DNA from 2 places in the Promicromonospora xylanilytica genome. Region 1 is predicted to be linked to the other one. Evidence: predicted binding sites of a transcription regulator. Region 1 holds the regulator's gene; the other holds the start of a gene.
What was found. The regulator HrcA, encoded in region 1, represses chaperone genes, less so after heat shock. The targets are predictions, from matches to a motif close to TTNGCACTCGNNNNNNNCGAGTGCNAA.

Region 1 (10,911 bases):
GCCGGTACCGGCCGGGCCGATGCCGAACGTGATGGTGTTCGTGTCGATCGCGTCGACGTAGGCCTTCTGCCCGACCGTCTTGGGCCGGATCGTGCGCCCACGGCTGGACAGGATGTTGAACGTGAGGACCTCGGCCGGGCGCGACGCCGACGCGGCGCTCAGCATCGCGACCGAACGCTTCACGACCTCGGGGGTGAGCTGGGTGCCCGCCTCGACGACCTCGATCAGCTCGTCGAGCAGCTGGGTGACCAGGGCCACGTCGCCCGCAGGTCCGTTGACGGCTATCTCGTTGCCACGAGCATGGACGTCGACGCCGGGGAAGCCCTCCTCGACAGCCCGCAGCACCGAGTCCCGGCTCCCGAGGAGCGCGACCGTCGGGATGTGGGCCGGAACAACGATCTTGTGCTCGATCCGGGTCTGGGACTGTGTGCTGGGCGAAGTTGTCATGAGCCGGCCCCGCGGGGCCGATCCGCTCCTTATGCGGTAGGGATGCTGCGGGTAGGGAGAACGACGCCCTCATCCTATCGACCCGCCCGGGTACCGCCACGGTCTTTCCGCGTCAGGCGAAGCCGGGCAGCTCGCCGCCCGCGAGCAGGTGCGCGTGGACGTGGAACACGGTCTGCCCCGCCTTGGGCCCCGTGTTGAAGATCAGGCGGTGCTGGCCGTCCCCGAGCTCGCTCGCGACGCCGTCCGCTAGCCCGATCACGGCCGCAAGGCCCTCCGGGTCCGACGCGGCGAACGCGGGCACGTCGGGGTAGTGCTCCTTCGGCACCACGAGCACGTGGACCGGAGCCTTGGGCGCGATGTCCCGGAACGCGATCGCGGAGTCCGACGACGCCACGACCTCCGCGGGGATGTCCCCCGCCACGATCTTGCAGAAGAGGCAGTCGGGGCTGTCGGTGCTCGTCATGCTCCGCAGGCTACCGGGCAGGCCCGAGGAACGGCCTCCGGGAGCGGGCGGGACGGCCCGGCCGGGGCGACGGCACGATTTTCCGTACCGTTACATGGCTCGTAATGCCTGGGTGAATGGGATGTGGGAGAGTTTGCCGCGTTCGATGGAGATTGGGGTACTGCGACACCATTTCGTCGGTGTCCGCCCCGCAGCTCCCGTCGTCGCCCGCACACCACACACTGCAGTAGTCACCTGGAGGTTCGCGTGGGTTGGTTCATCACCCAATCGCTCGCATTCATCATCATCGCGGCCCTGATCGGCCTCGCGATCGGCATCTGGATCGGCTGGCTCGTCTGGGGCCGCCGCGCCAAGGGCAAGCACACGGCGGAGAAGGCTGAGGTAGCCGCGCGCACCGACGCCGCATCGGGGTCGGGGTCGCCGTCGGCCGCTGCCGGAACTGAGGCCGCTGCCCCGGCAGAGACCGCCTCGGTGGACGCCGAGCCGGACGCGGACGCCGGTAGCGCGACCGATGCCGACGCGGACACCGCTGATGCCCCCGACGAGACCGACGAGACCGACGGGGCCGACGGGGCCGACGGGGCCGACGTCGTCGCCGAGGCGGAGGCGGTCGCACGCCGTGCCGCCGAGAAGGATGCCGCCGAGGAGGACGCCGCCGAGCCCGCCGAGACCCCCGACGACCTGCGCCGGATCGAGGGCATCGGCCCCAAGATCGCCGCCGCCCTGGTCGCGGCGGGCTACCCGACCTACGCCAGGATCGCCGCCGCCACCGAGGCCGAGCTGCGCGAGGCGGTCGCGGGCCAGGGCATCAGGTTCGCGCCGTCGGCCGCGAGCTGGGCCGACCAGGCGCAGTACCTCGTCGACAACGACGCGGACGGCCTCCAGGAGTACCAGGACTACCTCGTCGGCGGGCAGGAGCGGCGCGGCAAGTTCACGGAGAACGTCGACTACACCGACGTCGACGAGATCGAGGGCGCGGAGGCAAGGGCGGCCGCGATCGCGGCGGACGAGGCCGCCGCGGCCGAGGCCCAGGCCCAGGCCGAGCCGGAGCCCGAACCCGAGCCCCAGGACCTGCGTCGCATCGAGGGCATCGGCCCCAAGATCGATGCCACGCTCAAGGCCGCCGGCTACACCACGTACGCCAAGGTGGCCGCGGCGTCCGAGACCGAGCTGCGCGAGGCGCTCGCCACGGGCGGCATCAAGTTCGCTCCCGCGGCCGCGAGCTGGGCCGACCAGGCGCAGTACCTCGCGGACGGTGACGAGGACGGCCTGCAGGAGTACCAGGACTACCTGGTCGGCGGGCAGGACCGCGCCGCGAAGTTCCGGAAGGACGTCGACTACACCGACGTCGACGAGATCGAGGACGCCGACGCCAGGGCGGCCGCCCTCACCGCGGACGAGGCCAGGACGGCGAGCGACGGTGACACCGAGGCCGCGGGGTCCGAGGCGAAGGCATGAGGCTGAGGACGGTGCTCCCTCCGGTGATCGTCGCGGTCCTCGGTCTGGGCGCGCTCTCGGGCGTCCAGGACACGGGGTTCCGCGAGCGGATCGAGTCGGACCTGACGGAGCGGGCGCAGGGGGCTCTCTCCGCGGCCCGGCTCTACGGGGCGGACGTCACCGTCACGGGTCGCGACGCCGACGTGACCGCCCCGACCGCCATCGAGGCGATCGAGGCCGCCGCCGTCGTGAGCGACGTGGAGGGCATGCGCACGGCGGAGGCGTTCGGGCCGGACGGCCCGGTGTCGGCCGGCGAGCGGGAGAGCTCGCTGTCGCAGGGCTCCGCCGCGGAGACGGCAGGCCTCGGGGCCACCGACGTCGCGTCCGCCGAGGCGACGCCGTCGCCCGAGCCGACGCTGTCGCCCGAGCCGATCGAACCGTCGTCGGACGGCGACGAGCCCCGGCGCGCCCCGACGCGGGCGGAGCGGGAGGAGGCCCAGGAGGACCTGGTCGAGATCCCGAACATCACGTTCGTCACGGACAGCGCGCGGCTGACCAAGGACGGGCGCCGCGTCGTGCGTAAGGCCGCCGAGGTGCTCGAGGAGCACCCGGAGGTCGAGGTCCGCATCGAGGGGCACACCGACTCGCGCGGCTCCGAGAAGCACAACCGGCGGCTGAGCGAGCGCCGGGCCGACGAGGTGGTCGACCGGCTCGTCGAGCTGGGCGTCGACAGCGACCGGCTGACGTCGAAGGGCTTCGGCGAGGAGGAGCCGCTCGTCGTCCCGAGGACCTTCGCGGACCTGGAGAAGAACCGCCGCGTGGAATTCATCGTCCAGAACTAACGAAACCGCCCCCGCCGAGGTAGTCATCTGGCGAGGTAGTCAGGCAGCGAGGTAGTGCTCCAGCGTGCGTTGGGTGACTACTTCGCCAGAGGACTACCTCGGCGGGGTGGGGTCAGGACCAGCGGTTCAGGCGTTCGCTCAGGAGGGCTATCGCGACCGGGCCCGCCGTGGACGTGCGCAGGACGTGCGGGCCCAGCCGCGCGGTGACCGCGCCCGCCTCGGTCAGCACCGCGACCTCACCCTCGGAGATCCCGCCCTCCGGTCCGACGACGACGAGCACCTCGCCGGCGTCGGGCAGCGGCACGGCCGCGAGGGCCGAGGTCGCCTCCTCGTGCAGCACCGCCACCGTGCCGCCCGCCGCGACGACGTCACGCGTCCGGGCCGCGAGCTGCTTGGTGCTCAGCGGCACCTCGACGTCGGGGATGCGGCACCGGCGGGCCTGCTTGGTAGCGGCCCGCACGGTGCTGACCCAGCGCGCCCGCGACTTCGCTGCCCGGTCCCCGCGCCACACCACGACGGAGCGTTCCGCCTGCCACGGGATGATCGCGTCCGTGCCGACCTCGGTAGCGGCCTCGATGGCCATCTCGTCCCGGTCGCCCTTGGCGAGGGCCTGCACGAGCGTCACGACGACGGCGGGCACCGGCTCGACGTCGATCTGCTCGACCCGCAGGTGCACCTCGGCACCGTTCACCGACTCGACGACGGTCCGCAGGCGCACCCCGGCGCCGTCGACCACGTCGATCCGTTCGCCCGGGCCACGCCGCTGGACCACACCGGCGTGCCGGCCCTCGGCGCCGTCGAGCACATAGACGGAACCAGGGGCGTACTCCGACAGCGGATGGGCGGTCGACGCCTCCGCGAGAAAGACTGGCGCGCTCATGGGTGGGCGGTCAGCGCCCGCTCAGCTTGTCGCGCAGGCGCGAGAACACGCCACCGTGGACCGACGCGAGCCGCGACTCGGGCCGCTCCTCGCCGCGCAGGACCGCGAGCTGCTGCAGGAGCGCCGTCTGCTCCTCGTCGAGGGCCGTGGGTACCTGGACCTCGATGTGCACGTTGAGGTCACCACGCCCGGTCGAGTGGAGGTGCCCCACGCCGAGCCCTTTGATCGTCATGACCTGGCCGGGCTGTGTGCCGGGGCGCAGGTCGATCTCCTGGAGGCCGTCCAGCGTGTCGAGCTCGAGCACGGTGCCGAGCGCCGCCGCCGTCATCGGCACCTGGAGAGTGCAGTGCAGCTCGTCGCCACGGCGCACGAACGTGTCGTGCGCGCGCTCGCGGATCTCGACGTACAGGTCGCCGGCGGGGCCGCCGCCCGGGCCCACCTCGCCCTGCGCGGAGAGCTTGATGCGTGTGCCGGTGTCGACGCCCGCTGGCACGTTCACCGAGACGGTGCGGCGCGAACGCACGCGCCCCTCGCCGGAGCAGTCCGTGCACGGCTCAGGGATCACGGTGCCGAAACCGCCGCAGGCGGAGCACGGCTGGTTCGTCATGACCTGGCCGAGGAACGAACGGGCCACGCGCTGCACGGAGCCACGGCCGTGGCAGACGTCGCAGGTCCGCGCGGAGGTGCCCGGCCGCGCGCCGTCGCCACCACAGGTGTTGCACGCCACCGCCGTGTCCACCTGGATCTCGCGCTTGGCGCCGAAGACGGCCTCGGCGAGCTCGAGGTCGAGGCGCACCAGCGCGTCGTTGCCGCGCCGGGCGCGGGGCACCGGCCCGGCGGGCTGACCGCCGCCGAAGAACGTCTCGAAGATGTCCTGGAAGCCGAACCCGGCGCCGAAGCCGCCGCCCGCGCCGCCACCCGGCGACGTGGGGTCCACGCCCATGTCGTACTGCTGGCGCTTGTCCGGGTTGGACAGCACCTCGTAGGCGCGCGCCACGTCTTTGAACCGGTCCTCACCCACGTCACCTGCCACGTCGGGGTGCAGCTCGCGGGCCAGCTTGCGGTATGCCTTCTTGATCTGCTCGGGCGAGGCGTCGCGCGGAACACCGAGAATCTCGTAGTAGTCGGTCACAGGTCTCTCTTTGTGAGGAGGTTTGTGGAAAGTGGGGGTGTCAGCTGGGCAGTACTCGCGACAGGTAGCGCGCGACGGCGCGCACCGCGGCGATGGTGCCCGGATAGTCCATCCGGGTGGGGCCGATCGAGCTCAGGATCGCCACGGTGTCGCCGTCGGACGAGCCGTAGCCGGACGTGACCACGGAGGTCTCCGTCAGGCCGGCCAGCCGGTTCTCGTGGCCGATGCTCACGGCCACCCCGGCGTCGTCGGTCATGTCGGTGAGGAGACCGAGCAGGACCACCTGCTCCTCGAGCGCCTCGAGCACGGGCCGCAGGCCCTGCTCGAACCGCATGCTGGACCGGGCCAGGTTGGCCTGACCGGTCAGCACTATGCGTTCCTCGCTCTCCTCGCCGAGCGCGGCCGTCACGACCTCTGCCACGGCCGTGGCCAGCGCCCGGTGCTCGTCCGGCATCGCCTCGGTGACCCGCGCGAAGGCGTTGCCGATCTCCGTCAGGCGGTGGCCGGCGGCGGCCGCGTTGAACCGCGCGCGCAGCTCGCCGAGCGTCCCGTCGTCCATGCCGACGGGCACGTCGAGGAAGCGCTGCTCCACCCGACCCGTGTCCGTGATGACGACGACGAGCAGCCGACCCTCCGCCGTGGGCACCAGCTCCAGGTGTCGCAGCCCCGAACGGCGCAGCGACGGGTACTGCACCACGGCGACCTGGCCGGTCAGCTGGGCGATGAGCCGCCCGGCACGTGCCACGACGTCGTCCAGGTCGACCGCCTCGGAGAGGAACGTCTCGATGGCACGCTTCTGCGGCACGGTCAGCGGCCGCACCTCGGCGAGCTGGTCCACGAACAGGCGGTAGCCCTTGTCCGTGGGGATGCGGCCGGCCGAGGTGTGCGGCTGGGCGATGAGCCCGGCCTCCTCGAGCGCCGCCATGTCGTTGCGCACGGTGGCCGGAGAGACGCCGAGCCGGTGCCGCTCGGTGAGTATGCGGGATCCGACGGGCTCCCGTGTCCGGACATAGTCCTCCACGATCGCTCGCAAGACATCGAGCCTGCGTTCCTCGCTCACCGCGCTCACCTCCGTCCCAGGTAGAACGTCCGGGACCTGCACCCGGGTTCCGGCCCGCTCTCCAGCACTCTCGCCGACCGAGTGCCAATCCTACGCGGCACACGCCAGGGGCCAAGTCCCCGTCCCGCCAGTGGACCGTCAGGCAGGGATCTTAGGCGCGGTACGCCCGGCCTGACCTGCGCCTTGGCCCGTTCGCGCGGGGCGTATAGGTCGATGACTTAGACGGGCGGGCACCGCCCCCCCGAACCCGCACCGAAAGATGCGGCGACCGCCCGATCCGGACGGGCTACCTCAGCGACGAACCTGGAATCACTGCCGGCGAGGGACCGGCTTCGACCAGGAGGCACACCATGTTCGGCTTCACCGACTACGCCGAGTACCGCAGGAACGAGCAGGAGATCGACCGCCGGGCGGAGCAGTCGCGGGTGGCCCGTGAGCTCGCCGCCCGCCGGGAGGCGGCCGCACGGCGCGCCGGCGACCGGACGCGCCGGGCCACGGACGCCGAACCGGTCCGTCCGCGCGTCGCCTGACGCCACCGCCCTCGTGCGGGACGACCGTGACCAGCGACCGTGACCAGCGACCATGACCATGACCATGACCAGCGACGATGAGCAGCGGACCGACGACAGGACCGGCATGGGACGATGAGCCCATGCCGGTCATCCGTGCGCGCCTGGTCGGGCGCACCAGCGAGCTCGAGACACTACGGCAGGCCCTCGAAGCGGTCCGCGCGGGCGCCGGCCGCACCGTCGTGGTCGCGGGCGAGGCGGGCATCGGCAAGACCCGGCTCGTCGACGAGGTGACGTCCGACGCCGACGGCTTCCTCGTCCTGTCCGGGCAGTGCTCCGACTCCGGCTCCGGCCCGGTCCCCCACGCCGCCCCGGGCGGCCTGCTCGCCGGGATCGTCGCGACCCTCGGACCGGAGGCCACCGTCGAGGCGGCAGGCCCCGCGGCCGGGGCGCTCTCCGCGGTCGCACCACAGCTCGTCGTCCCGAGTACCGACGCCGGCGCGGACCGCCTGCCCGAGGTGCTCGCCGACCTGCTCGCCCGGACCTCTGCCGGCCGCCCCGTCGTCGCCGTCGTCGAGGACCTGCACTGGTCCGACGACGTCACCCGCGCACTGGTCGTGCGCCTGGCCCGCGCCGCGCCCCCCGGCCTGCTGCTCCTCCTCACCTACCGCAGAGACGACGTCGGCCGCGCCCACCCGCTGCGCACCGTCATGACGGAGCTCGACCGTGCCAGGCTCGCCACCCGGCTCGACCTGCGCCGCCTGGGCCAGGACGAGGTGCGCGAGATGGCACGCGACCTGCTCACCGGCACGGGTGACGAGCCGGACGACGACCTCGCCGACCTGGCCGAGCGCAGCGAGGGCGTCCCCTTCTACGTGGAGGAGCTGGTGGGCTTCCTCGGCACGGACCTGCCCGACTCCCTGCGGGACATCCTGCTGCTGCGCTACTGGAGCCTCGGCCGCGAGGCACAGGCCCTGTGCCGCGTCGTGTCGGCCGCCGGTTCGCGGGTGTGGCACGACGTGCTCGACGACGTCCTGGCCGACCAGCGCCCACCGGCCGGTTCCGGGCCGGGGACGCACCCCGGCGTCGGGCCGCAGCCGGAGGAACGGGCGCGCGAGGCGATCGACGCCCACGTGCTGGTGGCCACGGACGTCGGGTACGCGTTCCGGCACGCCCTGGTCCAGGAAGCCGTCTACGCGGAGCTGCTGCCCGGCGAGCGCAGGCGCCTGCACGCCGCGTACGCCCGTGCCCTCGAGCGCGCGCTGACCACCCGCGCCCGGTCCGTCGCGAAGCTGTCCCGCATCGCCGACCACTGGTGGCGCGCCGGCGTCCTGGACCGGGCGCTCGCCACCGCCGTCGTCGCGCACGAGGCGGCGACCGCCGCCGCGACGTCCGCCGCCGTGGCCCTGGGCGAACGCGCGCTGGAGCTGTGGGAGCAGGTGCCGGACGCCGAGCGGGTCGCCGGTGTGTCGCACCACGAGCTGCTGCGTGCCGTGGCCGAGTCGCTGCGCGGTTCGACCAGGGTCGACCGCGCCCTGGCCGTCGCGCACGAGGCCCTGGCGGAGTGGCCGGACGACGACCCCGTCGGCCAGGCCGCCGTCCTGGCCGACATCGCGCTCATCGCCGGGCACGCCGGTTCGGACGAGGGGCCGGCGGCCATCGACAGGGCGCTCACGCTGGTCCCGCCGGGTCTGGACGACACGGTGCGGGCGCAGGTGCTGATCCTCCGGGCCCGGCACGCCATGCTCGCCGGGCGGTGCGCCGAGGCGATCGCGGCCGCCACGGCGGCGTACGACGCCGCGACCGCTGTGGGCAGCGTCGAGCTCGCCTCGGTGGCGCTCAACCTGCGCGGGGTGAGCCGGTTCCAGCTCGGCGACCGCGACGGGCTGGCCGAGATCGACCGCGGCCGCGAGATCGCCGGCGACACCTGGCAGGGCCTGAGCCGCTACTACATCAACGGCTCCGACACCCGGCTCACGGAGGGCCGCTGGGACGAGGCCGCGGACATCGCCGCGGAGGGGGTCGTGGCGGCCCGGAAGCACGGGGCCTCCGAGGGCTCGCGGTCGATGCTGGAGGGCAACATCGTCGAGGCCATGATCGGGCGTGGTGACTGGGCGGAGGCCGCCCGGTGGTACGAGCGCAAGGTGCCGATGATCCACACGAGCGTGTACGCGGTGTACCTCGGCGAGCGGCGGACGTGGCTGGCGATGTGGCGCGGTCAGGTCGCGTGGGCGCAGGCGGAGGCGCGCCGCAAGGCGGCCACCTGGGAGCGGTTCGGTCGCCTGGAGCTGCAGATCAGGTCCCACGTCGCGGTCACGCGCGCCCAGCTCGCGCTCCTGCGCGACGACCCGGCCGAGGCGCTGCGGCTCGCGTCGGGCGCCATGGATCCCGACGTGCCACGCATCCCGGCCTACGACCTGGAGCCGCTGACTGTGGTGGCGCGGGCGATCGCGGACCTCCGGGCGGCGGGCCAGGAGGTCGACGACGCGCCGTACCGGGCCGCGCTGGCCGAGTGCTCCGGATGGCGGACGTACCCGGCGTGGGCGGCCGTCTTCGAGGCCGAGCTCGGCACCGGCCCCTGGGCCGCCGTCCTCGGCCTGCCCGGACCTGCGTACCTGGTGCCCTACGCGCTGCTGCGGGACGGCGAACGGCTGCTGGACGCGGGCGACCGGCCCGGAGCCCGGGCCGCGCTGGCCGCCGCCGTCGAGGAGGCGGAGAAGATCGGGGCCGGCTTGCTGGTCGACCAGGCGCAGGGTCTGCTGGACCGGGCGGGCCTGGCCGGGCGTCCCGCGGAGCCCGGCGGTGCGGGGCAGACCGGCCCTGCCGCGACCTCGCCGTCGGACGACGGGCTCGCCGCCCTCACCCCGCGTGAGCAGCAGGTGCTCGCGCTCGTGGCGGAGGGGCTGACCAACGGGCAGATCGCCGAGCGGCTGTTCATCTCCGCCAAGACCGCCTCGGTGCACGTCTCGGCGATCCTGCGCAAGCTGAGCGTGTCGACCCGCACGGAGGCCGCCCTCCTCGCCGCTCGTTGAGTGCTGGACATTCGCCCCGGATGACACTCCGGAAGGGCGAAGATCCAGCACTCGGCGGGTCGGTCGATCTAGGGTCAGCGGGTGTTCGACGAACGGTATGGGCCCGACGTGCTGTCCCCCGCTTTTCCTGGTGCGCAGCGAGGCCGGAGCCGGCCGACGTCGCAGCCCATGGCCGCCGAGCCGGGGCTCGTGGTCGAGGAGGTCGAGACCGGCTGGGTCGGCGCGGTCGTGCGGGTCGAGAAGTCGGGCGGCATGCACGTGGTGGTCCTGGAGGACCGCCGCGGCCGCACCCGCACGTTCCCCCTCGGCCCCGGCTTCTGGGTCGAGGGCAAGCCGGTGGTGCTCACCGCACCCGTCCTGAACCGCGCTCCCGCACAGCCCGCGCGCACGGCGTCCGGCTCCGTCGCGGTGCACGGAGCGAAGGCGCGCGTGGCGCGCGGCAGCCGCATCTGGGTGGAGGGCAAGCACGACGCCGAGCTCGTCGAGAAGGTCTGGGGCGACGACCTGCGCATCGAGGGCGTCGTCGTCGAGATGCTCGACGGGGTGGACCACCTCGCGGAACGCCTCGCCGAGTTCGGGCCGGACGCCGAGCGGCGCGTGGGCGTGCTGGTGGACCACCTGGTACCCGGATCGAAGGAGCAGCGGCTGACCGACGACGCCCTGCGCCACGTGCCGCAGGGCACCGTCCTCGTGCTGGGCCACCCGTACGTCGACGTGTGGCAGGCCGTGCGGGCCGAGCGCCTCGGGCTGGACCGCTGGCCGGTGATCGACCGGGGCACCGAGTGGAAGCTCGGCATCCTGCGCTCTCTGGGCTGGCCTGCGCAGACGCAGGCCGACGTCGCGCGCGGCTGGCAGCGCATCCTCGGTACCGTGCGGGACTTCCGCGACCTCGACCCGGCGCTGCTCGGGCGGGTGGAGGAACTTATCGATTTCGTGACCACGTCGTGAGGCACAGCCTCTACCGTTAGGGCCATGTCCGAGAACCCGCAGCAACCGCAGTCGCCTCAGCAGCCCGGCCCGCCGCCGCAGCAGCCAGCGCAGTCGCCGTACCAGGACCAGCCGCCCTACGGCAGCCAGCCGGCCGAGCAGCCGCACCCGGGCCAGTCCGA
Region 2 (10,911 bases), on a different contig from region 1:
CGACGTGGACGTGCAGCCCCCAGATGATCAGCTGGGCGCCCCAGATCCCCGTGCGCTCCATGATGCGGTTGTAGCGCTCCTTGTCGCCGACCTCCTGGTCGGCGGCCCGGGCGAACGGATGCGTCCCGCCCCCCATGAGGTCGAGGCCGAGCCGGTCGGTCGCCGTCCGGACGCGGTCGAGGGCGTGGCTCAGGTCCGCGCCCGCGCCCGCGACGGTGCGGCACACGCCGGTGACCAGCTCGACCGTGTTCTTCATGAACTCGCCGGTCACGTGCGGGGCGTAGCCCGACGATCCGGGCCGAGGCTCCTCGACGTCGTGCGCCAGGGCCTCGAGCACGGCTGGTCCGGCCTGGGAGAGGTCGGCGGTGCTGGAGTCGACCAGACCGATCTCCCACTCGAGGCCCACGGTGGAGCGTGGGGACGCGCCGAAACCGAGCCGCGCCGGCGAGCTCATACGGGTCCCAGCGGTTCGACGAGCAGTATCTGTTGGTTACCTGCCACGCGTGTGAGCACGATCGTCGCCTCCTCGGTACCGGTGAGCACGAGCTGCTTGCGAAGTTGTTCAGGCACCACGGCGGTGCCTCGCTTCTTGATCGTGATGCGGCCGACGTCTCGCGCCCGCAGGTAGGACTTGAGCCGCTTCAGGCCGAACGGCATCGTGTCGAGCACCCGGTAGCCGGTGGCGATCGGGGCCTGGGCGCCGACGGAGTCCGTGGGGCGCGACGGCGGCAGCTCGGCGGGGCTGTCGGTGGTGACGTAGGCGATGGTCGGGTCGACGAGCCGCCCGCCCAGCTCTGCCGCCGCCTGGCCGACGAGGCCGGCACGGATGACCGCCCCGTCGGGTTCGTAGAGGTACTGACCCACCTCGCCCACGTCCGGTACGACGTCGGAGCCCCGTACCGTGCGGCTCAGGGTGTGGTCCTTCCCGTCGTCGTCGGTGAACGTGCGCAGCACGAGCGCTGAACGGCCTGGGCCGTCGAGCGCGAGCGGGCCGAACCAGATCCCCGCCTCGACCACGTCGCCGCCCACGGAGACCCACTGGGTCTCCGCGTCGTCGGGCAGCCCCTCGTGCGGGATGCCCGGGCCGACCTTGATGCCGACCGCGGCCACCGTCTCGCGCAGGGCCCAGACAGCGTCGAGCGGCGGCTCGTAGGCCCGGGGGTCGAACACCCGGCGGCTCCGTGCGCCCGAGCCGCCGCTCACCCGGCGTGCCGGGTCGGCGTAGACACCCTCGACACCCTCGGCGCGCAGGTCGAGCGCGAGCCCGTCGGCATGCCGCACGTCCGCCTCGGGGAAGTGGCGCAGGTTCCACCGCGCGATGGCGGCGGTGCACTCGTCGAGGTCGGTCGCGACCACGCGGAGGCCGGTCCCGGCGAAGGCGAGCGAGTCCGCGCCGATGCCGCAGGTCAGGTCGGCGAGCGCGGTGACGCCGGCGTCGAGGTAGCGCCGGGCGTGCAGGGCCGCGACCAGGAGCCGGGTGGCCTGCTCCAGCCCGTCCGCCGTGAACAGCATGCCGTCGGCGAAGTCGCCGAACTTGGTCCGCGCCTTGGCGCGCAGCCTGGACTGGGTCACGACGGCCGCCGCGAGGTCCGGCGCTACGCCGTTCTCACGCAGCGTCGTCACGGTCTTCATGGCGTGTCGCTCGTCGTAGGGCGGAAGAGCACCTAGCAGTGCCCAGCCGTCGGGGCTGAGCAGTTTGCTCAGAATCGCCGCATCCATGGGAAGATCTTTCCACGTTTGGCCTGGCGGTGACGAGCGGCTCGACGCAACCTTTTCGTCGGGATGGCGAGTTTTCGGTGTAGCGGCGGCGCGGTGGCCCCGCGGGATGTGAGCAGGTCCACCCGATTGGCACTCGCCTTGACCGAGTGCTAGCGCCGACCTAGATTTGGGGTGTTCACCGCCACGGGACCCCGTTCAACGGGCCCGCGGAGGAGAACCCAGACGTTCATGCCCGCCGGCACCCGCGACGACGGCGGACGGTCGAACGTTCGAGCCACTTACGTCCATCACGCAGCTGATCTCTCGATCCGCTCACGAAAGAGGAGGTCCGACGTGTCGGTCCCCATCAAGCCGCTCGAGGACCGGATCGTCGTCAAGGCTCTCGAAGCCGAGACCACGACCGCTTCCGGCCTGGTCATCCCGGACACCGCCAAGGAGAAGCCCCAGGAGGGCGAGGTTCTGGCCGTTGGTCAGGGCCGCATCGACGACAACGGCAACCGTGTGCCGCTGGACGTCGCTGTCGGTGACAAGGTGATCTACTCCAAGTACGGCGGCACCGAGGTCAAGTACGCGGGTGAGGAGTACCTGGTGCTCTCGGCTCGCGACGTCCTCGCCGTGGTCGTGAGCTGACCCCAGCCCACGCCAGCTAGAAGAACGAGAGCCCCGCACCGGACGGTGCGGGGCTCTCGTCTGCCCGGGCTGAATCGGTCGTCCGGCGACGGTGCGTGCAGCGGCGCTGCTGCAGGACCGGAGGGCGACCAGCCGGCGGGCCAAGAAGTTGTTCAGGCGGAGACGGACTTGCCGGCCAGGATGGCCGAGCGCTCGTCCTCGCTGAGCCCGCCCCACACGCCGTACGGCTCACGGACGCGGAGCGACTGCTCGCGGCACTGCATCATCACGGGGCAGGAGCGGCAGATGGCCTTCGCCGCCTCCGCACGCCTGCGGCGCGTCGACCCGCGCTCGCCCTCGGGGTGGAAGAACAGGGTGTCGTCCGCGTCGCGGCACGAGCCCTGGTACTGCCATTCCCACAGTTCCATCACCGGACCGGGAAGCCTCGAGATCTCCGTCATGCCGAACAACCTACAAGTTGTGCAGAAGTTGTTCAAGGGGCAGTTTCTCCGATTGTGCGTCGAATCGGGTCAGGCAAGCGCGTCAGGCCTGACCGGTTTTGTTCCGTTCTGAGTTGGATTCCACCGAGATCGGCGGCACGCCGGGTTTCGCAGTGGCGCGGAGAGGTCCAGGTCGGCAGAATCGAGTCCATGACTTCTTCGCGGCCTGCCCAGAGCTCGGGCGGGTCACGTACATCCAGCCCCGGACTGGCAGTCGCTGCCGTAGCCAGACGCCTCGGGGTCGCGCCAGCCACCCTGCGCACGTGGGACCGCCGGTACGGGCTCGGACCATCGGGCCGCACGGCCGGGTCCCACCGCCGCTACACGCCGGACGACGTCGCACGGCTCCTCGTGATGCGCCGCCTGACGCTCGAGGGTGTCGCACCCGTGGACGCCGCGCGGGCCGCGGTCGAGGCAGGGGAGGCCGAGCTCGAGGTCGCCAGCCGGACGGCTCCCGCGCTGCCCGCCGTGCAGGTCGAGGGCGACCCGGACGCCGAGGAACCCGAGTTCGCCGAGACGTTCCTCGGCACCGTCGAGGCACCGGCCGCGACCGATGGCGGAGCCGCCGGCACGTCCGGCGATCCCGGGACCGCCGCGTCGTCGGACGGCGACCCGGGGGAGGAACCACGCGGTCGAGCCCGCCTGCGGGCGCTGCCCGGCGGCGCGACCGGCGGCGACGCCCCCGCGCCGGCCGGCCCGCGGGCGACGGCGTCCCGGGCACCGACGTCCGGCAGGGTCTCCGCGCTGGTCGACGCGGCGCTCGCGTACAGCAGGACCGCCTGCGACAACCTGCTCGCCCTCGGTCCCGAGGGAGACCCGGCCACGTGGTGGACCGAGCTGGTGGAGCCGGCGTGGCTGCGCCTGTCGGAGCGCACCGTCCTCGCCGGCCCCGGTGAGATGCCCGAGGTGGTGCTGGCGACGGCCGCGCTGCGCGCGCTGCGCCACTACACCGAGGAGTTCGAGCGCATGATGGTCGAGGCGGGCGGCCCGCCGGCCAACCACCCGAGCCGGATGCGCAAGATCGTCCTGGTCTTCGCCGCGCCCGACGAGGTGGTGCCGCTGTCCGCGCACGCGCTCGCCGCGGCGCTCGCCGCGCAGGGCTCGATGGCGCGGATCGTCACCGGCCCGGCGAGCACCCACCGCTCGGTCGAGCTGGTCACCATGGTCCGCCCGACGGCGGTCGTGCTGGCCACCACGCAGACCAAGCCGGACCTCGACGTCGTGCACGCGGTGAACGAGAGCTATCCGGAGCTGCCGATCTTCGTGGGCCTGCGGGCGGACGCCGCCGCGACGGACCTGCCGTTCGGACCCACGGTGCAGCGGGTCCGTTCGTTCACCGGGCTGCTGCACGAGGTGCTGGCCGTCATCAAGGCGAGGTGACGCACGCCTCGGGCGGGCCGGTCCGCCTGGCCAGGATGCGTGGCCGCTCGGGTCGTAGACTTGCTGCATGACGGACCAGACCTCGCCGGCGGACCCGTTCGGGTTTCTCGGGCTCACCTATGACGACGTCCTGCTGCAGCCGGGTTACTCCGACCTGGCGCCGTCGGACATCGACACGACGTCTCGCCTGACGCGCGAGATCTCGCTCAAGATCCCGCTGCTGTCAGCGGCCATGGACACGGTCACCGAGTCGGCCATGGCCATCGCCATGGCCCGCCAGGGTGGCCTCGGTGTGCTGCACCGCAACCTCTCGATCGAGGACCAGGCCTACCAGGTCGACCTCGTGAAGCGGACCCAGACCGGCATCATCACCAACCCCGTCACGATCGGCCCGGACGCCACGCTCGAGGAGCTCGACACCCTCGCGGGCCAGTTCCGGATCTCGGGTTTCCCCGTGGTCGACGCCGGCAACAAGCTCATCGGCATGGTGACCAACCGCGACCTGCGCTTCACGCCCGTCGCCGAGTGGGCCACCACCAAGGTGGACGAGGTCATGACGCCACAGCCCCTGATCACGGGGCCGTCGACCATATCGCGGGACGACGCGACGCTGCTGCTGCGCAAGCACAAGCTGGAGCGCCTGCCGCTGATCGACCCCGACGGCCGCATCACCGGGCTCATCACCGTCAAGGACTTCGTGAAGTCCGAGCAGTTCCCCGACTCGTCCAAGGACAGCCAGGGCCGACTCATGGTCGGTGCCGCGATCGGCTACTTCGGTGACGCGTGGCAGCGGGCCACCGAGCTGATCGAGGCCGGGGTGGACGTGCTCGTCGCCGACACCGCGCACGGCAACGTCCGCATGCTGATCGACATGGTCAAGCGGCTCAAGACCGACCCGGCCACCAAGGACGTCCAGGTGATCGGCGGGAACGTGGCCACCCGTCAGGGTGCGCAGGCGTTCGTCGACGCGGGCGCCGACGCCGTGAAGGTCGGCGTCGGACCGGGCTCGATCTGCACCACCCGTGTCGTGACCGGTGTCGGCGTACCGCAGATCACCGCCGTCTACGAGGCCTCGCTCGCCTGCAAGCCGGCCGGCGTGCCGGTCATCGCCGACGGCGGCCTCAAGCACTCCGGTGAGATCGGCAAGGCCATCGTGGCCGGTGCCGACAGCGTGATGCTGGGCTCGCTCTTCGCGGGCTGCGAGGAGACGCCGGGCGACCTCGTGCTCGTGAACGGCAAGCAGTTCAAGACCTACCGCGGCATGGGCTCGATGGGCGCCATGTCCTCGCGTGGGAAGAAGTCCTACTCCAAGGACCGGTACTTCCAGGCCGAGGTCACGAGCGACGACAAGATCGTGCCCGAGGGCATCGAGGGTCAGGTCGCCTACAAGGGGCCGCTGGCCACCGTGGCTCACCAGCTCATCGGCGGACTGCACCAGACCATGTTCTACACCGGCGCGCGGACCGTCCCGGAGCTGCAGGCTAACGGCAAGTTCATCCGCATCACGTCGGCGTCGCTCAAGGAGAGCCACCCGCACGACGTGCAGATGACGGTCGAGTCGCCGAACTACAGCGGCTTCTGATACCCAGTTCTCGACCTGTCAGACCCACAGATCACTCGGGTGACCTGTGGGTCTGACACGTTGCCGGGCGTCGGACAGGTCAGTCGCCCACCGTGCGGTGCACCGGCCACACCCCCGACGCACCAGGGCCGTCCAGACCCTGCTCGCGGCGCCACTCGTTGAAGCTCACCGCCCACTGGCGGTGCGCACCGATCTGTTGCTGGTGCAGGTCGGCCAGGGGCATGCGCGCCAGCTGGGGGAACCGGCGGGCCAGCGCCTCCAGCACGTCGAGGGTGGCGAGGACGTCCACCTCGGCGGTGTGCAGGTCGCCGTCGGACGTGACTCCGTACCACTGCGACAGGTCACCGAGGCGGCGCTTGCCCACGCGGTACCGGTCCAGCCAGCGGTCGATGACGAGCGGGTCCACCACCGGCTCCACGGGGTGGCCCAGGCGCTGCGGGAGGGTCTTGAGCCCGTGGCGCAGGAGCTCCGAGTCGAGCAGGGAGAGGTCGAAGGCCGCGTTGTAGGCGACGACGGGCACGCCGTCGGCCAGATGGCCGGCGAGGTCGGCCGCGATCTCCTCGAGCGCCTCCAGCGGCGGGACGCCGTGAGTGCGTGCGTGCTCCGTCGAGATGCCGTGGATCGCCGACGCCTCCGCCGGGATCTCCACCCCCGGGTCCATCAGCCAGGTGCGGACCTCCGTGCCCACCCCTGGCGTACGCAGCACCAGGGCCGCGGTGACGATGCGGTCGCCCGCGACGTCCACCCCCGTCGTCTCCGTGTCGAAGCCCAGCAGCGGCCCGTCGATCCAGGTCTCGTTCATGGTGTCCTCCCTGCTCGTCCGGGTTTTTGTGGCCATGCGCCTCGCTCGGTACGGCCGCCCGGTGCGTCCAGGGAGAACCTTGCCACCGGTCACCGACACTGTGGTCTGCCCCACCCCGCACATCACGGGAACCTGCGCGCCGCACCAGGTCCGATGGGTAGGCTTGGCAGGGTGAGCAACGAGATCGAGATCGGACGCGGCAAGCGCGGGCGGCGCGCCTATTCCTTCGACGACATCGCGGTGGTGCCGTCCCGGCGTACGCGCGACCCGAAGGACGTCTCGGTGGGTTGGCAGATCGACGCCTACCACTTCGACCTGCCGATCGTCGCGGCCCCGATGGACTCGGTGATGAGCCCGGCCAGCGCGGTGGCGCTCGGCCGGTTCGGTGGTCTCGGCGTGCTCGACCTCGAGGGCCTCTGGACGCGCTACGAGTCGCCCGAGCCGCTGCTGGAGGAGATCGCGGCGCTGCCCGGCGACGAGGCGACGCGCCGCATGCAGGCGATCTACTCGGAGCCCATCAAGCCGGAGCTCATCACGCAGCGTCTCAAGGAGATCCGGGCCGCCGGCGTCACGGTCGCCGGTGCGCTCACCCCGCAGCGCACGCAGGAGTTCTACAAGACCGTGGTCGACGCGGGCGTCGACCTGTTCATCATCCGCGGCACCACGGTCTCGGCGGAGCACGTGTCGGGCAACGCCGAGCCGCTCAACCTCAAGCGGTTCATCTACGAGCTGGACGTGCCGGTCGTCGTCGGCGGGGCCTCCACCTACACCGCCGCGCTGCACCTGATGCGCACGGGCGCCGCGGGTGTGCTGGTCGGGTTCGGCGGCGGCGCCGCCCACACCACCCGCGTCAGCCTGGGCATCCACGCCCCCATGGCCACCTCGATGGCCGACGTCGCGGCCGCCCGACGGGACTACCTGGACGAGTCCGGCGGCCGCTACGTGCACGTCATCGCCGACGGCGGCGTGGGCCACTCCGGCGACATCGTCAAGGCCGTGGCCTGCGGCGCGGACGCCGTGATGCTCGGCGCGGCACTCGCGCGCGCGGCCGAGGCGCCGGGCCAGGGCTTCCACTGGGGGCCGGAGGCCCACCACCCGCAGCTGCCCCGCGGCGAGCGGGTCGAGGTGGGCACGGTCGGCACCCTCGAGGAGATCCTCTTCGGCCCGGGCAAGCAGGCCGACGGCACCCTGAACCTCGTGGGCGCGCTGCGGCGCGCCATGGCGACCACCGGCTACTCCGACCTCAAGGAGTTCCAGCGGGTCGAGGTCGTCGTGTCCCCGTACCAGCCGCGATGAGCGAGCTGCCCGAGCCGCTCGCCCCGGTCCTCGCCGCGGCGCCCGCCGCGGACGGCGAGTTCGTGGAGATCGCCGACGCCGACGTCGAGCAGGTCGTCGAGCTGTGGAAGACCTGCGAGCTGACCCGCCCCTGGAACGACCCCTACGTCGATATCGCCGACGCTCGCGCGGGCGACGGCTCGACGGTCCTGGTCGCGCGGGCCGACGGCCGGGTGGCCGCCACCGCGATGGCCGGCCACGACGGGCATCGCGGTTGGCTCTACTACGTGGCGGTCGCGCCGGAGCTGCGGAGCACGGGCCTCGGCCGGGCGGCAGTGGTCGCCGCCGAGGCGTGGCTCGTCGCCCGCGGTGCGCGCAAGATCCAGCTCATGGTGCGGACCACCAACGAGGACGCGCGCGGCTTCTACGGCCGGATGGGTTACACCGATCAGGAGTGCACGGTTCTGGGGCGCTGGATCGACGCCGACTGAGGGCGCGTCGGGCGAGGTGAGCGTGCCGCGACGGGCTCGCTGACCAACCCGGCATGAAAGTTAGTTTCACACATCTATCAATACGTGGTGCAGGGTTTTGCGCGTAGGGTGGCCGCCATGATCGACGACGCAGCAGCCGACGCAGCGGCTAGTGGTGCGGTCGGCGGCGTGCTCGACCCGGAGCACCCGCAGGGGACCTTTGTCCTTGAGCCAGGGGTGATGGCCCCGCTCGTGGCTCGGATCGCGACCTCCGAGGGATCGGGTACGCACAGGTCCATGTGCCCCTTCACGGGCGCTCCGCTCGTGACGTTCCCGGTATCTTCCGGTGAGGACGTCGCCGCGTGCGTCGTCCGGGCCCGAGTGGCGCAGCGAAGTTGGGCGCGCCTGCCGGTACGGGACCGGGCCGGAGTCCTGCAGCGGCTCGGCCGGATCGTCCTGGAGCGGCAGTCCGAGGCGCTCGACCTGATCCAGCTCGAGACCGGCAAGTCGCGCCGCGCGGCCTTCGAGGAGATCGCGGACATCGCGCAGGTCGCCCGGCACTACGCCGTGCGCGGCGAGCGCTACCTCTCGTCCCGCCGGGCGCTCGGCATGGTCCCGCTGCTCGCGGGCGTGCAGGTGCATCGCAGGCCGGTCGGCGTGGTGGGAGCGATCTCGCCGTGGAACTACCCGCTGGTGCTCGCGCTCTCCGAGGCGCTGCCCGCGCTGCTGGCCGGCAACGCGGTGGTGCTCAAGCCCGACCCTCAGACCACCCTCACCGCGCTCTGGGCCGCCGAGGCCCTGGACGACGCGGGCCTGCCCGCCGGCCTGTTCCAGGTGGTCGCCGGCGGGCCGGAGGCCGGCGAGGCGCTGATCGAGCACGTGGACCACATCGCGTTCACCGGTTCGACGGCGACGGGCCGCAAGGTCGCGGCGCGCGCGGGCGAGCGCCTGATCGGTGCCACGCTCGAGCTCGGCGGCAAGAACGCGCTCTACGTGACCGACGACGTCGATGTCGACGCCGCCGTCCCCGGCATCGTGCGCGCCTGCTTCTCGAACGCCGGCCAGCTCTGTGTGTCCATCGAGCGCCTGGTGGTGCACGAGGCGGTCGCGGAGGAGTTCGTCGCCAAGTTCGTCCGCGCCGTGCGGAGCCTTCGGCTGGGTCCGGCCCTCGACTACTCGGCCGAGGTGGGCTCGCTCACCTCCGCGGCGCAGCTCGACAAGGTGACGGCCCATGTGGACGACGCCCTGGCACGCGGTGCCCGGGTGCTCGCCGGCGGGGTGCACCGCGCCGACGTCGGCCCGTACTTCTATGCGCCGACAGTGCTGGACGACGTGCCGGCGCAGGCGGTGGTCACGCGCGAGGAGACGTTCGGGCCGGTCGTCACGATCACGCGTGTCGACTGCGACGAGGACGCCGTCGCCGTCATGAACGACACCGAGTACGGGCTGCACTCCGCGGTGTGGTCCCGGGACGTCGGACGGGCGCGCCGGGTGGGTGCGCGGGTCGAGACGGGCTCGGTGGCGATCAACGACGGGTACACGATGACCTGGGGTTCCGTCTCGGCGCCGCTCGGCGGCTGGAAGGCCTCCGGGCTGGGCGGGCGGCACGGGGCGGCGTCGATCGACGGGCTCACCCGACAGCAGACCGTCGTGACCGCCCGGGGTGCCCGGTTCGGCGCCACGCTCGACAGTCTCTACGGCCTCGGCGGGGACACCCCGAGCCGGGTCCTCACCACCGCGCTGGAGGCGATGCGCAAGCTGCGCATGGCGTGAACCGGTGGCGCGGCGCAGGAAGTGAACGGCCTTCACCGGGCCGGGTACGCTCACCCGCATGACGACGCAGCTCCACGCCTTCTGGAAGTCCGCCACCACCCTGCCGGTCATCGGTGGGCTGCTCGGCAAGCGGATCTTCACGGCGGCCTACACCTTCAAGGCCCCGTACTTCGGCAGCATCGCCCCGCGCGTGGTCGACATGCGGCCGAACTACGGCGAGGTGGTGGTGCCCAACCGGCGTCGCAACCGGAACCACATCGGCACGGTGCACGCCATCGCGGTCTGCAACGGGCTCGAGATGGCCATGGGCTCGCTCGCCGAGGCGACCGTGCCCGACGACAAGCGCTGGCTGCCCAAGGGCATGGAGGTCGCGTACCTCGCGAAGTCGACCGGTGACGTGACCTGCGTGGCCGAGACCGACCAGGCCCAGTGGGACGGCGACGACCGGAACCTGCCGGTGCGCGTGCGCGGTGTCCTGGCCGACGGGACGGTGGTGGTCGAGGGCACGATTCACCTGTGGGTCACGCCCAAGAAGAAGTGACCGGCTCCGACCTGTCAGGTCAGCGGGGGCGGCGGCGGGCCAGGGAGCGGACAGCGGCCTTCCAGCTCGCCGGCAGCTCGCGCACGTGCCACCACGCCGCCTGCGCCGGCACCGCGGTCGCGGCGCTCACGCCGATCCCGACCGCGTCGAGCCCGGCCTCCACGCAGGAGTAGAGCGTGCGGCGCAGGTGGTAGTCCTGCGTCACGACGACGGCGGTGCGCACGCCGAACAGGTCGTAGGCGCGCCGGCACGTGGCCGTG

Region 2: groES (co-chaperone GroES) is a predicted target of HrcA. The motif match lies at 1,846-1,872, and genes of this name have one in related genera.

What each region holds. Positions count from the first base shown of each region.
Region 1 covers NZ_BAAGRP010000004.1:180,871-191,781, forward strand. Annotated here, with positions in the region: gene ACYVK7_RS05775 (PhoH family protein) at 1-447, opposite strand, end outside; gene ACYVK7_RS05780 (histidine triad nucleotide-binding protein) at 560-910, opposite strand; gene ACYVK7_RS05785 (helix-hairpin-helix domain-containing protein) at 1,157-2,368, shown strand; gene ACYVK7_RS05790 (OmpA family protein) at 2,365-3,189, shown strand; gene ACYVK7_RS05795 (16S rRNA (uracil(1498)-N(3))-methyltransferase) at 3,302-4,069, opposite strand; gene dnaJ (molecular chaperone DnaJ) at 4,080-5,201, opposite strand; gene hrcA (heat-inducible transcriptional repressor HrcA) at 5,242-6,261, opposite strand; gene ACYVK7_RS05810 (hypothetical protein) at 6,612-6,791, shown strand; gene ACYVK7_RS05815 (ATP-binding protein) at 6,914-9,802, shown strand; gene ACYVK7_RS05820 (DUF3097 domain-containing protein) at 9,884-10,750, shown strand; gene ACYVK7_RS05825 (DUF4870 domain-containing protein) at 10,775-10,911, shown strand, end outside.
Region 2 covers NZ_BAAGRP010000075.1:285,002-295,912, reverse strand. Annotated here, with positions in the region: gene ACYVK7_RS25430 (glutamate--cysteine ligase) at 1-454, opposite strand, end outside; gene ACYVK7_RS25425 (class I SAM-dependent methyltransferase) at 451-1,719, opposite strand; gene groES (co-chaperone GroES) at 2,053-2,349, shown strand; gene ACYVK7_RS25415 (WhiB family transcriptional regulator) at 2,502-2,789, opposite strand; gene ACYVK7_RS25410 (MerR family transcriptional regulator) at 2,979-4,208, shown strand; gene guaB (IMP dehydrogenase) at 4,276-5,790, shown strand; gene ACYVK7_RS25400 (exonuclease domain-containing protein) at 5,870-6,592, opposite strand; gene ACYVK7_RS25395 (GuaB3 family IMP dehydrogenase-related protein) at 6,764-7,888, shown strand; gene ACYVK7_RS25390 (GNAT family acetyltransferase) at 7,885-8,358, shown strand; gene ACYVK7_RS25385 (succinic semialdehyde dehydrogenase) at 8,476-10,110, shown strand; gene ACYVK7_RS25380 (hotdog fold domain-containing protein) at 10,169-10,651, shown strand; gene ACYVK7_RS25375 (SanA/YdcF family protein) at 10,671-10,911, opposite strand, start outside.